Regions from separate parts of the Isachenkonia alkalipeptolytica genome, predicted to be linked through region 2. Evidence: predicted binding sites of a transcription regulator. Region 2 holds the regulator's gene; the other holds the start of a gene.
The links. Region 2 encodes Rex, which represses fermentation and respiration genes when NADH is low (regulators of the CRP and FNR family bind a similar motif). Its sites were predicted from a motif close to ATTGTTAANNNNTTAACAAT; they were not measured.
Positions count from the first base shown of each region.

Region 1 (8,859 bases), on a different contig from region 2:
AAAGTTAAATAGCTGCATCGCCTGCCAAAAGGTTTTCGGCGGTGCCCCTGCTATCTGATAGCAGTTCTTTGCCATGGTTTCAAGTTCATGCCTTCGCTTATAATCTCTTTCCCTTGCGGCATGCTTCTCAGCCAGCTGTCCGTAACGGGCAATATACTTTTTTGAAGCCTCAAGCATAATGATCATGGCTTGTAAGAAGTCTTTCTTTTCATCATATTCCGGATCCTCTTTCTTCAATGCTTCAAAAGCTTTTCTCGCCTTTTCAATCAAACCGTTATAGCCTATTTTCATAAGCTTTTCATAATCCACCGCCAGGTGTCCTACTCCTGCAAAATGGTAGTCGTTCGTTACGAATACTTTCTCACCGGCCTGGGACCCTTTCCGTTGATCGTAGGTCATTCTTGAATTAATAAGATCTTCAACGGTCTCTCCCTGCCAATAACGGCAAAGTTCTAAAATTTCTTTTCGGTCTTTTTCGTTTCTTATATAAAACTGATCATTTTCCCGTTCTTCAAAGGGGAAATGGAGAATTTCGTCAATGATCCAGCCTACAGAAAACTCGGGATAGATGGGGGATGCCTTTGCCGGTGCTGCAATTTCTCCCAAAATCAAGTCCTCATCATAAATATGAAGCGTTGTATTTAGAAGGATATTTTCAAAGGCATAGGCGCATCGAAGCTTTTGGGACACCCCTTCATGTTTTTTGTATGCCTCGGTAGCCAGCCTTAGTCTTTCCACATCAATCTCATAGGGTCTTTGCAAAAACTTTTGTCTAAGATGGTTGACGCGGGGAAAAGGGGACCAATCTTCATGATTGACCTGATAGCCCAGACCATAGGTATGATCAAAAGGTTCTGTTCCCGATGCATTTACAGATTGAATACTCATTTAAACACCTCCAATAGTAAATAGTCTGCTGTAAGGCGGGTGTGTAATTGGGTGGAGGACATTGGACAATTATCCGCCACCCTGGAACAGATTATTAAAAATGAAGCTCTGTACGCTGAATCAAATCTTTCTGTAAGGGTTTTCCAAGTTCGACAAAATAGGCACTATATCCTGCAACCCGCACAAGCATATCTTTGTAGTCCTCCGGTTTTTTCTGGGCCGCTTTCATGGTTTCCGCACTCATAATATTAAACTGGACATGCATGGCCTGTTTCGCCAGGTACTCATCAATAAAGCTTGCCAAATTATCCCGACCTTCTTCTCCGGCAACGGCTTCCTCCGGGAATCGAAGGTTCATCAGGGTTCCATTGGTGGCCAAACTGTGATCCACTTTCGTCAGGGAATTCACCAATGCCGTGGGTCCTGCGATATCGTGAGATCCACCATCGGTATGAACCGGACCCATATTATCGGAGATCGGCTCTCCCGCCTTTCGGCCATCGGGGGTCGCATTGGTGCTTAAGCCCATGGCGACATTTGCATTTACGGAATATACTCCGGGGCTGAACTCTCCTCCCCTGATGTTTTTCCTTCCGTTGATATTTCTGCAGTAACACTCGAACATGTATTTAAAAAGTTCATCGGCATAGTCGTCGTCATTGCCATAGTGATGTACCTTAGAACTGTTCACCAGGGCATAAATTTGCTCGTGCCCCGCCCAGTTGTCCTTTACCGCTTGAAGAATCTCCCCACCGGTCTTTCGCTTTTCATCAAACATTAACTGCTTGATCGTCGCTAAGGTATCGGCACAAGTTGCGATGCCGCTGGCCTGGGGTCCAACACCGTTATATTTTGCCCCTCCTTCGGATAAATCCTTGCCGGAGGCTAAACATTCTTCAAAGAAGGCGGATACGTAGGGAACCGGTTTCAGTGACCGATGGGCCCGGTCGATGATATTCAGACTGCTGCTCATCTGGTCGCACCAATAATCAAATTGTTGATCCACGCTGTTTAGGACCTCATCAAAACTCTGATAGGTTTCCAGACTTCCGGTATTCGGTCCGATGCTTTTGTCCTGTCCTCCACATACTTCCCATCGTGCACAATGGGGACCGCAATCAAGACATCTTCCGCCGTTGATAACCATCTCCATCATCTTCGGAGTATTAACATAAGCCGCATCATGCCAACCGTATTCTTTGCCCGGAAGACTGGGTTCTACACAGCCTACCACCACATAGTCTCTGGCCTCTTCAAGGGTCATGCCTTTACGCTGCATGGCTTTAATCGTGGGACCGTCATTAAAGATCTTGGGATGACCATACCCTGCACGGATACACTCCACGGTTTTGATCTTCAGTTCCTCCGGTGTATCCTCATGCATCCGTACGCAAACCCAGGGATTCATCATACGGGTATGAGCGGAACCTTCCAATATCAGCATAGTCAGATCATTTGTTGCATCCTTGCCCTGTTGATCCACACCGCCGATGGTCAAACTTTCCCCGCCGAAACCGCGACCGTTTCGCACCAGTACCGTTCCTTTATCCTTTAATTTTGTAGGATTGTTCATCTTAACGAACTCCACTTCCAAAAGTTCTAAAGCAAACGCCTTCGTCAAGGTACCTTTTTGCATATCCGCCTCATAATAAGGAGATAGCCACTGGTCCATCCGGCCATAAGAGATGGAATGTCCGTTACTCTCCACCTGGATTAAGGTCGTTGCAAAATTAAAGAGTTGTAATGCCTGCCAAAAAGTCTTTGGAACCCCTCCGGCGATTTGATAACAGTTCAAAGCCATGGTGTTCAGTTCTTTTTTTCTTTTAGGATCCTCTTCCTTTTCAGCCAGACTCTCCGCCAGCTTTCCATAGCGGCCGATATACTTTTTCGCCGCTTCGTGCATAATGATCATCGCTTGATAGAAATCCCGTTTTTCTCCATAGTCCGGATCTTTTTTATCCAGGTTATTCAAATTTCTTGTTGCGATTTCAATCAAGCCGGTGTAGCCGATTTTCATCAGTTTTTTGTAATCTATGGATAAATGGCCCACCCCTGCATAATGGTGAAGATTGGTTTGAAAAATCTTTTTCCCCATTTGAGAGCCTTTCATTTGATCCTCTTCTAATCTGGAATTCACATGATCTTCAACAGTTCTTCCCTGCCAATACCGACAAAGCTCTACAATTTCTTCTCGTTCTTCATCATTTCTGATATAAAATTGGTCATTGGCCCGCTCCTCAAAGGGGGAATGTAGAATTTCATCAATGATCCAGTTTACGGAAAACTCGGGATAGATCGGTGAAGCTTTCGCCGGTGCTGCAATTTCTCCAAGGATAATGTCCTGTTCATAGATGTGTAAGGTTGTGTTAAGTAATACATTCTCAAAAGCATAGGCGCATTGAAGCTTTCTCGGTGCTCCCTCATGTTTTTTATAAGCCTCGGTCACCAGTCTTAGTCGTTCCACATCAATTTCATAAGGCCGGTCCAGAAACTTTTGTCTCAGATAGTTCACCCTGGGAAATGGAGACCAGTCTTCATGATTTACTTGATAACCCAGACTATAGGTCTGATCATAAGGCTGGGTTCCTTCTGCTTTCCTACGATTCATATTCATTACAACACCTCCGTTTATATTTATGCCGCCAATTGATATACTTGCTGTTACTGTTTTTCCTTTGTTCCTACCTGGCAATGAATCCCCCGATGGTTAAAGTATGCTGCAATCTCCCCAACCTTCTTTTGAAAGGATTCCCGGTCAAGCTTTACATGATCCATTCCATAGGGCATTCCCAAGGATTGGTATTTTTCTTCTCCCAGACGCATAAAGCTTAAAAGTTGTAAAGTTCTCACCTTGCCGTCGAGATCATTGAGAATAAAGTCCGCCGTGGCTTTGATATTGGCTTTATCATCATTCACCTCCGGAATAACGGGTATTCTCAAAATGATTTCCCGATCGGTGCCTGCAATCCTCTGAAGGTTTTTTAATATTATTTCGTTCCCTACCCCAGTGTGTTTTTCATGAATTTGCCTATCCATGTGCTTAATGTCTGAAATAATGAGATCCGTATAAGGCAAAATCTTTTGGATTTCTTTCCAATCGCCGTGAAAGGATGACTCCAAACAGGTATGAATCCCCTCTTCTTTACAAGCCTTAAACAAGGCCGCCACAAAGTCACTTTGAACCAGAGGCTCTCCCCCGGAAACGGTAACCCCGCCGCCGGAACGGTCATAATATCCTTTATCTTTTCGGATCTCTACCATGCACTCTTCCACAGTCTTTATTTTCCCCCATTGCTTAATGGCATCGGAAGGACAAGCATCATAACAGGCGAGACAACCGGTACATTTCCTTCGATCAATGGAAGTGAGTTTTCCCTCGTTAAAACTCAATACCCCCTCCTCGGGACAAGCCTCTACACATAAGCCGCATTTTTCATACGAAATGCACTTCGACTCATATACCCCCGGCTCTATGTAAGGCTTTAAACTTTCAGGGTTGCTGCACCACTCACATTTCAGGGGACATCCTTTCAAAAACAGTTCTGTACGCATCCCCGGACCATCATGGATTGTAAATCGCTGGACATTCGTAATTATTCCTTTTTGTAACATTTTTCACTCACCCCCTACTTCAATTTTCATCATGATATAAAGCACGGTAGACACTTTATGAATCTTGCTAATTGTTTAACATGGTCAGTATATCTTGGTTAATTATTTAACACAATCAGGAATCCGCGTTATTTCATATAGGGAATGTTCCCTATTTTACATTTTGATTTTGGTGTATAAAAAAAGCGTCTCGAAGACTTCTTCGAGACGCTTTTTTGGAAACTCCGTTCTTATTCTTTTTTATCCTCTAATAATTTGTACAGTTCAAAACGACTGTTTACGCCACATTTCGTATAGATATTTTGTACATGTTTTTTTACGGTGTGGTAGCTAACCACAAGTTCTTCGGCAATGGCCTTATACGTCAGTCCATCGTACATCAGCTCCGCAACTCGCTGTTCCGCCGGGGTCAGAATCCGTATCTTCTTGGGATTTCTCTTAAGCTTTTCTTTCGTTTTTCCCGAAATCGTAATCCAGCGATAACGATCAATAATTCCATTGGAGTACCCTTGATCATGAATATATATTCTGAAAATATAACCTTTAATTTCACGAATTTGAACCCCTTCTTTTCCAAGCTTATCATCCTCATCTCCCAGCAAAAAAGGGAGCCAGGTGCAGGATTTTGTACTTTTGATCTGTTCCACAACCCAGGGGCCGTATACCTCTTTTAGACATTCAATGGCATTCTCATTGTAACTCATTACATTCATAAATTTATCGGTTATCAAATAAGCTTTTTCACCGGATGCAATGATCTCATTTTGAATATTCAAGACAATTTTCGCCTGTTCGTGCTTCTTGAAGTTTTTGTAAGAATTGGCTATATAAACATAGATTTTTTCGAGAAGGTCCGCTTCTTGATCCGTAAAATCCCCTTCTTCCGAAGATTTAAGAAAAACAACCTGAATGTAGGCATTAATACCAAAGGCCAGTGACATACTATAATGGGCTTGAAAATTTTCTTCAATAAAGGCCACATAGGGGGATTGGTCGTAGTTCCCGGGTTCGATCAAATCCGTGGATTTATACAGTCGCGGGTTCACATTAAAATAGGTCAAATCATCACTCACCGCCTCCTTGTAAATTTTATCTCTGATCTGATCATTTTTGAAATAAGATCGGTAAGGATGTTCTTTTCCATCGACTAAAAGACCTTCGCTATTGATCCAGGATAAAAATTCCCCGTTTGTATCAAAGTAAGCAATCACCACATTTGTAAGACCAAAATTTCTACCTAAGGAGTCCAGTAGAACATAACTAAAAAATTCCGACGATGAAATTTGATGTTCGGACATTTCCGAAAAAAAATCCATGTTATTAACTTTTTCCTGTCTCATATTGTCCTCCTTGGTTAAATTTTTTTAAACCGACATCAATAGTCAAGATTATTACATTGCCTTCAATTACAGCATCCACTCCAATTATTAATATCTTATCAATTAATTTTCATTTTGTCTATGAAAGGGGCTTGAGAGTTGATATTTACTACAGGCATTTTTTTTGATAAAGATTTTTTGATAATAGTTTGACAGCAAACCATTTTTTGTTGTATATTTTTATTGGTTATTTAGTTTGATGACAAACTATTATTTCGGTTATGGAATGTGTACTTTTATCACCGTTTCAAGAGTCTATATTCATAATCGTTAATATTCTAACGTCCTGGGAGGTGGTAAGAAACAGTTTGAAATAATTACAGTTCAGTTACCCTGTAAGAGCATCGTTACGGTAAAAAAGAAGACATAAGGAGGTCGAAATCAAATGAAAAATTTTAAAAAAACAATGATCTTGCTACTGATTCTGGGGATGGTATTTTCTCTAGCAGCCTGTGGCGATGAGGCCGACGGAGGGGAAGCTTCGGAAGAATCATCGGAAATAACACCGATGACCGAAGGAGAGTACCTGATGGAAGTTGACGGTTACAAACCCATGACGGTGGAGGTTACCTTAAGTGAAACCGCCGTGGAATCCATTGAAATCATACAGCATGACGAAACCGAAGGAGTTTCCGATGCGGCATTGGAAGAGATTCCAAAGGAAATTGTTGAAAAACAAAGCGTAAGCATCGATGCGGTGTCCGGGGCTACCGAGACCAGTAATGGCGTAATCACCGCAGTTACGAATGCCATTGAAGAGGCCGGAGGCGTTGTTGATGAATTTAAGGCAGCGGAATCCGGGGATGTAGCCGAAGAAGAATCAAGTGATCCTGTCGCCCTGAGTTCCGGGGAAATTCCGGAATCCTGGGATGATACCTATGACGTAGTGGTCGTCGGTGGTGGTTTTGCCGGACTGGCGGCGGCTGAAAATGCTTCAACTTCAGGAGCGGAGACCCTTCTAATTGATAAGATGCCCGCACTTGGCGGAAACTCTCAAATTAATGGAGGGGTGTACGCCTCCCATACCAGCCGTATTGCCGATGATTTGTATGATAAGCTTAATCTGGAACCGGATTCAGCAGAGCAGCATATCGAAGACACCTTAGAAGGTGGCGATAACTTTAGTGATGAAAAGCTTGTAGAGAACTTTGTTTATGGGGCTCCGGTTTTTCTGGATATGATGTTGGAAAATGGGCTGGAAGTCCGAGAGTCCATCACTCGACCGGGAGGCCACTATGGTTACCGAACCTATACAACCATCAATGGAATAGGAGCGGATATCGTTTCGGTTCAACGAAAGATGCTGGATGAAACCTCTACGGAAGTTATGCTAAATACCAAGATGGTTCAGATTTATCGAGATAATACCGAAGAACAGCGGGTTGTCGGTATCAGAGTTGAAACCAACGACGGCATGAAAAATATTAAAGCTGAAAACGGAGTGGTGCTTACCACCGGAGGATTCAGCGGAAATGAAGAAATGCGCTCAACCCATGTTCCAACTCTCAGCGAAGATGACCTGACCAGTAATCATGTTGGTGCCACCGGTGAAGGAATTACTATCGCCCAGGCCATTGGCGCCGGTACAAAGCATATGTCCTATATTCAACTGTATCCATTTTCCAACCCGGAAAACGGTAGACTTGACGCCGCCGCCCTAATTCCCTTTAGCGGACCCAGTTCCGGCGTAGTGTACGTTGATGTAGAGGGTAATCGTTACGTGAATGAAGGGGGGCGACGAGACGTATGTGCTCGAGCAGCCCAAGAAAGCGGAGGATTTCCAACCTTCGCCATTTTCGGCCAGGAAATTGTTGAAAAAGGCGGATTTATTGAAGAATCTCAGTTAAATGAGATGATCGATTCCGATCGAGTTTTTAAGGCGGATAGCCTGGAAGAATTAGCGGATATGATCAATGATCATGAGTATCAGGGAGAAAGTGTGTCAATGCCCGGTGAATCATTGAATGAAACCATCCTTGACCATAATTCTTATGTTGCCGATGGAGAGGATCCTGAATTTGGAAAGCAAATTGATACGGGAAGTATGCTTTCTATCGATGAAGGACCCTATTATGCCGTACCTCAATGGCCTTCCGTGCATCATACCATGGGAGGACTGACCATTTCTGACAGAACAGAGGTGCAAGACATTTACGGAGAGGTCATTCCCGGTTTATTTGCCGCCGGGGAAGTTGTCGGAGGCGTTCACGGTAGCAATCGTCTCGGTTCCAATGCAATTCCCGACGCAGCGGTTCATGGCTATATTGCCGGACAGATGGCCGCCGAAGGTGCCCTTCCGGAGTTTGTTCCCGAAAGATAGGCTGGATACCATCCATCGATAAAAATTCTTGTAATGACAAAAGAGAAACCCTCCATGAAAAAGGGTTTCTCTTTTTTTACGATCATTTCTTTAGTTCTGTGCTAAAGTTCATATTCATTCTTTTTAACAGACGCATAAACTCTTTTTTTTCTTCCTCGGTAAAGTTCTTAAAAGCTGTGGATTGAACTTCTTCTGAAATACTGAGATACTGATTTTTTATGCTCTTCCCTTTATCCGATAAAGATATATAAGTAATCCGTTTATCCTTGTCGGATACTTTTTTCTTAACATACCCTAATCTGCATAAAGAAGCAACTAACGACGTTACCGTGGATTTATCTTTTCCTATTAATTGACTGATCTCTTTCATGCTTAACTCCCCATGATTGTAGAGCACGGTTAAAATATTACCATGGGAAGGGATCAACTCCTCTAATCCCTTTTCTTCCAGCTGCTGATCAATAAAATCAATCATTTTTTTCTTTGTTTTACTAAAAAAGTGTACTATGTATTTATCCTTCATAGTTCTTCTCCTTTTCCTACTGGAATAACATTTCACTGCTTTTTTACTGAGAACAGTAGTGCCTTTGATTATAAAAATCTCATGGTTCCTTAGTAGAGAGTTGTGAAAAACGGAAAACAAATATATAACTTTATTTT
Region 1 covers NZ_SUMG01000012.1:67,373-76,231, forward strand. Annotated here, with positions in the region: gene hpfG ((2S)-3-sulfopropanediol dehydratase) at 1-888, opposite strand, end outside; gene hpfG ((2S)-3-sulfopropanediol dehydratase) at 983-3,502, opposite strand; gene hpfH ((2S)-3-sulfopropanediol dehydratase activating enzyme) at 3,550-4,500, opposite strand; gene ISALK_RS10205 (LuxR C-terminal-related transcriptional regulator) at 4,731-5,840, opposite strand; gene ISALK_RS10210 (flavocytochrome c) at 6,265-8,199, shown strand; gene ISALK_RS10215 (MarR family winged helix-turn-helix transcriptional regulator) at 8,282-8,722, opposite strand.
Region 1: the regulator Rex is predicted to act here: its motif matches at 6,017-6,036, upstream of ISALK_RS10210 (flavocytochrome c).

Region 2 (8,859 bases):
TATCTTTTTCCTTTTCAATCTCCTTGGTATTGGCCAGATGCTTTTTCAGCTGCTGCTGAATCGCCTCCTGTTTCTTTTTCATAAAGGTGGAGTAGTTGCCCTCGAAAACATTCAGGGTCTTGTGTTCCAACTCGAAGGTTCTGGTAACAATCTGATCCAAAAAATATCGATCATGGGAAATCAGCAGCATGGTGCCGTCGTAGTTACGAAGGAAGGTCTCCAGCCACTGGATCGCTCCGATATCCAAATGATTGGTGGGCTCGTCCAGAAGTAAAATATCCGGATTTTTCAGCAGCAGTTTTCCCAGGGACAGCCGGGTCTTCTGTCCGCCGCTGAGCTGATAAATCGGCTGGGTAAACTCCTCCTTGCTAAAGCCCAGGCCGATTAAAACCCCCCGGGCTTCGCTTTTGTAGCTGTAACCTCCCCGAGCGTCAAAATCCTCCAACAAAGCGGAGTACCGGTTCATCTTTTCCTCCAGAGCTTCCCGGGCCGCCGGGGTATTTTCCCCACCCAGGTGGGAAATTTCCCGCTCCAGATCCCGGAGGTTCGCCTCCATGACTTCCAGGTCCTTGAAAATCGTCAGAACCTCTTCCAACACCTGATTTTCTTCGTTTAAAAGATTGTCTTGGCGAAGGTAGCCCAGGGTGTGTTCCCGGGCTTTAAAAACATCCCCGCCGTCGGCGTTGATCTCCCCGGTTAAAATCCGAAACAGGGTGGACTTTCCCGTGCCGTTAAGGCCGATCAGCCCCACCTTTTCCCCGTGATTGATGGTAAATGAAATATCGTGTAAAATCTCATCGATGCCGAAGCTCTTAGAGATCTTGCTGCAGGATAATGCTATCATTAAAGTTCGCTCCCTCTATCTATTATTCGCATATAGGCTGTTTAGTATGGCCCTTGCTGTAAAATACTACTGTTGTTATTTGCTATTGCTTTTGCTGTTCAGTATTGCTTTTGCTGTTCAGTATTGCTTTTGCTGTTCAGTATTGCTTTTGCTGTTCAGTATTGCTTTTGCTGTTCAGTATTGCTTTTGCTGTTCAGTATTGCTTTTGCTGTTCACTATTGCTTTTGCTGCTCAGTACCACACTTGCAATTTAATGTGTCTCTTACTCTTCATTACTACAGTGCTATTGAATATGATTTTCGCTGTTCAATATTGATTTCGCCAAAGGATAATTTCCCCGTAGTTCCTAGCAAAAGCACAGCGAAACTTCTAGCAAAAGCCAACGGAATTTCTAGCAGAACCCGGGTAAAACACCACTAAATGAATATATTCTTATTCAAGGATACAAAAAATCCTTCGATTTCCTAAAAATTCGAAAATAATCCCTGTAATTTCGATTTAAACGTTGATTTTTTAGCAATATTCTAGTACTATTCTATTATAACAAATAATTTTAACAATAACAGGATAGCTTTGCAAGAAAGAGGGGCTTTCCTTTTTTCAGAATCTTACAATCAGCTTATAAATAATTAGAAATAGGAGTGGTAATCATGCCGAAAAACCGAAACATTTCCATGGCCGTAATTCGAAGGCTGCCGAAGTATAACCGATGCTTAGGGGATCTATTGGAAAGGGAAATTTATCGAATCTCTTCCAAGGAACTCAGTGGAATTCTAGGATTTACCGCCTCGCAAATTCGTCAGGATCTTAACAATTTTGGTGGATTTGGCCAGCAGGGCTACGGATACAACGTGGAAGAACTACACAATGAAATTCAAAAGATTTTAGGACTGACCAAGGACTACAAAGCCGTCGTGGTAGGGGTTGGTAACTTAGGCCAGGCCATCGCAAATCATACCAACTTTGAAAAACACGGATTTAAAATTCTTGCCATGTTCGATATCAATCCGAACCTGATCGGGCTGCAAATCCGGGGAACCCCGGTGTATGACAACAAAGAACTTCACGGGTATATTAAGGAAAATGATGTAGAAATCGGCGTGATCACAACCCCTAAGGAAGTGGCCCAAAGTGTGGCGGATGAACTGGTGGAAGCGGGAATAAAGGCCATTTGGAACTTTGCCCCGGTGGATCTTAAAGTGCCGGAGGATGTGGTGGTGGAAGATGTCCACTTAAACGAGAGTCTGTTTATCATGTCTTATCTGATCAAAGAGAAGGAAATGCTGAAAGCATTGGAAGATCAGGAAAAATAAGACCCTAAGAAGGTAATACTGCAGCGGCTCAGTAGCGGCTCAGTAGCGGCTCAGCAGCGGATTAATAGCGGATTAAAACGAAAAAAGAGGCGGCGCCGGTAAAAAGGTGCGGTCTCTTTTGTTGTGTCCACATACTGAACAATTTGACCAAAAAAAGACAGTAAAAAATTTTAAGGATTATTGATAGTATTTTAACAATCTATAGGATATAATAACCATAGAACAAAACAAGGAGGGATCAAAGTGAATTTTAATCTATCAAAAGAGCACAAAATGATACAAAAAACCTTTGCCAGTTTCACCAAGAATGAAGTGGAGCCCATTGCGGCGGAGGTGGATGAGAACGAACGGTTCCCCAGTGAAACCGTGGAGAAAATGAAGCGCTTTGGCATGATGGGGATTGCAGTGCCTAGAGAATACGGCGGTGCCGGTGCCGATGAATTAGCCTACGCCCTTGCGGTGGAAGAATTATCAAAGGCCTGCGCCACCACGGGAGTTATTCTATCCGCCCACAGTTCCCTGGGTTGCTGGCCGATCCTGAAATTCGGTACCGAGGCCCAAAAGGAGAAGTATCTAAAGCCCATGGCTTCGGGAGAAAAACTCGGCGCCTTCGGACTGACGGAGCCCAATGCGGGAACCGACGCTGCCAGCCAACAAACCGTGGCGGTCTTAGAAGGGGATCACTACCGAATTAACGGCAGTAAAATCTTTATCACCAATGGAGGGGAAGCGGACACCTATATCATCTTTGCCATGACCGAGCCTTCCAAAGGGCTGAAAGGCATTACCGCCTTCATCGTGGAAAGCGACACTCCGGGATTCACCATCGGAAAGAAAGAAAAGAAACTGGGCATCAAGGGTTCCGCCACCACGGAGCTGGTCTTTAAGAATATGATGATTCCCAAGGAAAATCTGTTAGGGAAAGAAGGCAAGGGCTTTAAAATTGCCATGCAAACCTTAGACGGAGGACGTATCGGAATTGCGGCCCAGGCCTTAGGCATTGCGGAAGGCGCCATGGAAAAAACCGTGCAGTACGTCAAAGAGCGGGAGCAGTTTAACCGGCCCATCGGAAAGTTCCAGGGACTGCAGTTTATGATGGCGGATATGGAAACCCAGATTCAAGCAGCGAAACTCATGGTATACCAAGCGGCGGCAGCAAAAGCCGAAGGCAAGCCTTATGGAAAACTGGCGGCCATGGCCAAACTATACGCTTCGGAAACCGCCATGGAAGTGACCACCAAAGCCGTACAGCTTCACGGTGGATACGGATACACATCCGACTACCCCATTGAACGAATGATGCGAGATGCGAAAATTACCGAAATCTATGAAGGAACCTCCGAGGTTCAAAAGATGGTAGTGGCAGCAGACATTTTACGATAAAAAAGGAGGGACTGACATTGAAGATCATTGTATGTATAAAACAAGTACCGGATACCAATGAAGTAAAAATTGATCCTGTAAAGGGGACATTAATACGGGAAGGAGTGCCAAGCATTCTAAACCCCGACGATAAAGCCGCCTTAGAGGAGGCACTCCGGGTAAAGGACCAACATCCCGACACCCACATTACGGTTATGACCATGGGTCCCCCCCAAGCGGAGGAAGTGCTGATTGAAGGAGTGGCCATGGGCGCTGACGAAGGAATCCTTCTGTCCGACCGGGCTTTTTCCGGAGCGGATACCTGGGCAACATCCAATACCTTAGCCAAGGCCATTGAGAAAATCGGACGATACGATATCATCTTCTGCGGACGGCAGGCCATCGACGGAGACACCGCCCAAGTAGGACCGCAAATCGGGGAGCGACTGGGCATCCCCCAGGTAAGCTATGTAGAAAAGTTCTATCTGGAAGAGGGAAAGATTCGGGTACACCGGGCCCTAGAGGACGGCTACGAAGTAATCGAGGGACAAAGCCCGATCCTTTTGACCACCATCAAAGAGTTAAACGAAGCAAGATATCCTTCCATTCCCGGAATCATGCGAGCCTATCGGGAGGACTGCATCAAGGTTTGGACCTACGAGGACTTAGACATTCCTTCTACGGACATCGGTCTTGACGGATCCCCCACCCAGGTAAAGCGTTCCTTTACACCGGAACAAAAAGGTGCAGGGGAAATGCTGGAGGGAACCACGGATGAAAAAGTGGGAAGTCTCGTGCAAAAACTACAAGAAAAAAATCTGATATAAGGAGGGATCATCATGGGTATTAAAATATTACAAGACGAATGTGTGGGCTGTACACTATGTGTGGGGGCCTGTCCTTTTGACGCAATCGATATGATAGATAGCAAAGCGGTGATGAATGACAACTGTACCAACTGCGGCGCCTGTGTGGACGCCTGTAATTTCGGAGCGATTATTAAGGAAGAGTCGCAAATGAAACAAATGGATATTACCCAGTATAAAGACGTATGGGTATTTGCGGAGCAGCGGGACGGCCAGCTGATGGATGTGGCCGCGGAGCTTCTCGGTGAAGGCAGAAGACTGGCGGAAGAAGTAGGCTGTGAGCTTAGCGCCGTTCTTTTAGGGGAGGACGTACGGGACCTGACCGACGAACTTTTTGCTTACGGGGCGGATAAAGTGTATATCTCCGAAGGCGAGCACTTAAAGCAGTACACCACCGACGGATACACCAAAGTATTATCGAAAATGGTCGAGGAATACAAGCCGGAAATTGTCCTCTTCGGCGCCACCCATATCGGCCGGGACCTAGCCCCAAGAGTTGCCGCAAGAGTGGATACGGGACTGACGGCGGATTGTACGAAACTGGAGATCGATCCCGAAGAAAAGGGTCTGATGCAAACCAGACCGGCCTTCGGCGGAAACATCATGGCAACGATCATCTGTCCCAAGCACCGGCCCCAAATGGCCACGGTACGACCGGGGGTAATGGAAAGAGCTGAGAAATCCGGGAAACGGGAAGACCAAGAGCTGATTGAATTCAAAAACGACGTTACGGAAGAGGATATTCGGATCAAAATCCTTGACGTGGTAAAGGCCGGCAAAGCCAGCGTCAACATTGTAGATAGCGAAGTCATCGTCTCCGGAGGACGGGGTCTTGAAAAGCCCGAAGGCTTTGAACTGCTTCAAACCCTGGCGGACAAACTGGGCGGCGTAGTCGGCGCCTCCCGTGCAGCGGTGGAGTCCGAGTGGATCGACCACGACCACCAGGTAGGCCAAACGGGAAAAACCGTTCGACCGGAGCTCTACATCGCCTGCGGAATCTCCGGTGCCATCCAGCACATCGCCGGAATGCAGGGGGCCAAAACCATCGTAGCCATCAACAAAAACCCCGATGCCCCCATCTTCAAAATCGCAGACATCGGCATCGTCGGCGACGTCTACGAAGTTCTCCCCAAGCTCATCGACGCCCTGGAGAAATAAACCAAAAGTAAACCAAAGGGGACGGAGGCATTCGGTACATGCTTGAAAGTAAGGTTCCGAAAGGACAAAGAATATCATATTTACAATAGGAAACCGAGGCTTTCAAGTACTGGACGAAGCTTTTGTTTAGAATATAGCTGAATGTGCTAAAATAAAGGATCACAGGATAAAAATAAAGGCGAAGGGATGCGGTGTCAAAATAATGACTGCATTCCTCCGCCTTTTTTCAGTTATAGAAATACTAGGGGTGGCCGGTTATTGACTGTGAATTCTGCTGTGTTATTAAGGTATTTTGCCGAAATGGAAAGCTGTTTTGAGTAATTAATCTTAGTCCTTTTTGCTGGAATTTGTCATGGAAACGATGGCTACAATCACCACAATAACAACAGCACCGATAATCACATATAACAGGATGTTGCCCAGGCCGGCTTCTTCATCGTTTTCTCCCACCTCGATTTCCACATCCATATCGTCGTTACCGTTGTCGTTACCGTTACCATTGTCGTTACCGTTGTCGGCAATCAAAACTTCCTCTTCGGAATTCGATAAAATGCCCTCTTCACTGTCAAGAGCGCCTGCGAAGGCCAGGCTGCTTACGAGCACCATCAGGAGAACTAAAACAATAACAAAGGCTTTCTTCTTCATTTACAAGCTCCTTTCTTAACTCATTCGGTTATATACCATTATATAACCCCGGATTATGGGAACTGTAGTTATAAGGAAAAAACGCTTGTTAGTAGTTGGATTACAGGTTATTTGCCACAGCTCCTTATATATGAATTGATACCACAAGTAATCAAACCTAAACGGGATTATGGGAAAATCTAGAAGGTGAAGGAGCTGGAAACCCGCGAGAGATATTATTGACAATCATTCTCGAAAGGGGTATATTAAAGTGGAAGACGGAGTACAAAGTCTTGAGGCTTTGGTTAGAAGGGATTCCTGCAATAGGTCGGCAATATTGATAAGCTGGAAAATTCGAGGGTATAGGTGATTCGATGCGAAACTATTATCGTGAAATCAATGAATATCTGAAGCGGCTGATCCACTACATCGTGGCATCGGAGAAAAAGAGCCGGAAAAACGGAAGTCTGCCGTTGAGTCTGTCGGAAATCCTGGTCCTAAGAGAGTTGGGCCGTAACGGAGCGAAAAAGATTTTTGAGATGATGGAGACCTTAGAGCTGGACCGAAACACCTTAGTAACCATTACGAAAAAACTGACGGTGGAAGGGTATGTGGAAAAAACCCCGGCTACGGACGATAAAAGGTCCGCAGAACTGAAGCTGACCCAGCAGGGACAGCGACTATTCGAAGAGGTGGAAGAAAAAGAGCGGCAGCTGGTATCCAATATTCTGGATGATTTCAGTGTGAATGAGGAAATCACCATCTTAAAATTCCTTGTGAAGTTGGAACTTCTCAGTCGAGGGAAGTATCCCGAGGATAAAAAACCAAAAGCGAAGGTCTCAGATAAATCCGAGACCCGATAAAATAGGATAAAGCAATTGAAAAAACCCCGGTCAGTCCTAAGGACCTGCGGGGTTTTTCGTTTATGGGCGTTATGCTCAACTAAGGTGTATATAAGTGCTTAGTATGTCGGGGTTTGAATTAAACTTCTTTAGGTGCGTCTACGGGACAAACGTTAGCACAGGCGCCACAGTCGATACAGCCTTCTTCGTCTACTACATAGATGTCGTCTCCCTCAGAGATTACACCTACTGGACATTCCGGTTCACAAGCGCCACAGTTGATACATGAATCATCAATTCTATAAGCCATTTTAATTTCCTCCTTATTAATGTGTTAAGTTGATTACAGATTGATTATAACAAGTAAAAAAAGCCAAAGGCAACCGTAAAAAGAGAAAAATTCCGGGAAGCGGGATATATATAATGATAATCATTATATACAAAGATGACAGGGGGACGGAGAAATTGTCATCTCTCCGTCGTTTGTCACCCTGCCCTAGACACTCTTTTATCTGGCCCAATTTTCGCTGTAAGCGTTAAGGGAACCTGCGTACAACGACATCCCTTCACCGCCCTCTGCCCTTCGCCGTCTAGGCACCTCTACAGTCCTAATCCCATCCCAAGAAGGGATTAATAAGCGGGATGACAAAAACTCCGTCCCGGTGTCATCTCCCTCCCGCCCTATGCACTCTACAATCCTAATCCCATCCCAAGAAGGGATTAACAAGCGGGATGACAAAAACTCCGTCCCGCTGTCATCTCCCTCCCGCCCTATGCCCTCCTACAATCCTAATCCCATCCCAAGAAGGGATTAATAAGCGGGATGACAAAAACTCCGTCCCGCTGTCATTTCCCTGTCCCCTCTATGTTATAATAGGAATAACGATTATAACAGAAAGCAGGGTGAAACCATGAAAGTATATGCATTAGTGGGATCCAGCGGTACGGGGAAGAGTTATCAGGCGATGAACCTTGCCCAGGAAAAGGGCATCGAGTATGTGATCGATGACGGGCTGATGATCCGGGAAAACAAGGTGATCGGCGGACGGTCAGCGAAGCGGGAGGACTCGAGAATGGCGGCGGTAAAGCGGGCGCTGTTTTTGGATCCGAAGCACCGAAAGGAGATCCGGGAGATTTTACGGATCAAAACCCCGAAAAGCTTACTGATCATCGGCACCTCGGATCGGATGGTGGAGCTGATTGCCGAGAACCTGGACCTGGGAGGGATCGACCAGAAGGTCTTTATTGAAGAAATTTCCTCCCCTGAGGACATTCAGCGCGCCAAGTCCCATCGCTCCCAGGAAGGAATGCACATCATTCCCGTGCCCACCTTTCAGATCAAGGAGGATTTTTCCGGATACTTCCTAAACCCCCTGCGGGTCCTAAGGCGCTTCGGCAAGGGAGAAAAGGTCAGCGAAAAATCCGTGGTCCGGCCCACCTTCAGTTATCTGGGGGATTACCGCATCTCCAACCGGGTAATTCGGGATCTGGTCCTTTTTGCCTCCTTTAAAATCATCGGGGTGAAAAACGTATGGAATATTGAGGTGGAAAACACCCCCAATGGTCTGGTGATCGATTTTACCATCAGCATCGTTTTCGGAAACCCCATAAGAGCCATTTCGGAACGGGTTCAGGAACAGGTCCGGGAGGAAATCGAGTACATGACTTCCTTCAATATCGTAAAAATTAATGTTTTTGTTAAAAATTTAATTAACCCCGAAGATTAGGTTGCCATTTTAAATTCCTAGTGTTATAATGCATTTGAGAGTTGAAATTTTCTACATTTACCCAATAGTTTTTACCCAAAAAATAATTTTATAGGAGGGTATTTTAATGGCGAACGGTAACAA
Region 2 covers NZ_SUMG01000002.1:356,772-365,630, reverse strand. Annotated here, with positions in the region: gene ISALK_RS03455 (ABC-F family ATP-binding cassette domain-containing protein) at 1-844, opposite strand, end outside; gene ISALK_RS03450 (redox-sensing transcriptional repressor Rex) at 1,495-2,157, shown strand; gene ISALK_RS03445 (acyl-CoA dehydrogenase) at 2,401-3,540, shown strand; gene ISALK_RS03440 (electron transfer flavoprotein subunit beta/FixA family protein) at 3,558-4,346, shown strand; gene ISALK_RS03435 (electron transfer flavoprotein subunit alpha) at 4,359-5,543, shown strand; gene ISALK_RS03430 (hypothetical protein) at 5,871-6,188, opposite strand; gene ISALK_RS03425 (MarR family winged helix-turn-helix transcriptional regulator) at 6,542-7,030, shown strand; gene fdxA (4Fe-4S ferredoxin) at 7,149-7,319, opposite strand; gene ISALK_RS03415 (Asp23/Gls24 family envelope stress response protein) at 7,921-8,736, shown strand; gene ISALK_RS03410 (Glu/Leu/Phe/Val family dehydrogenase) at 8,843-8,859, shown strand, end outside.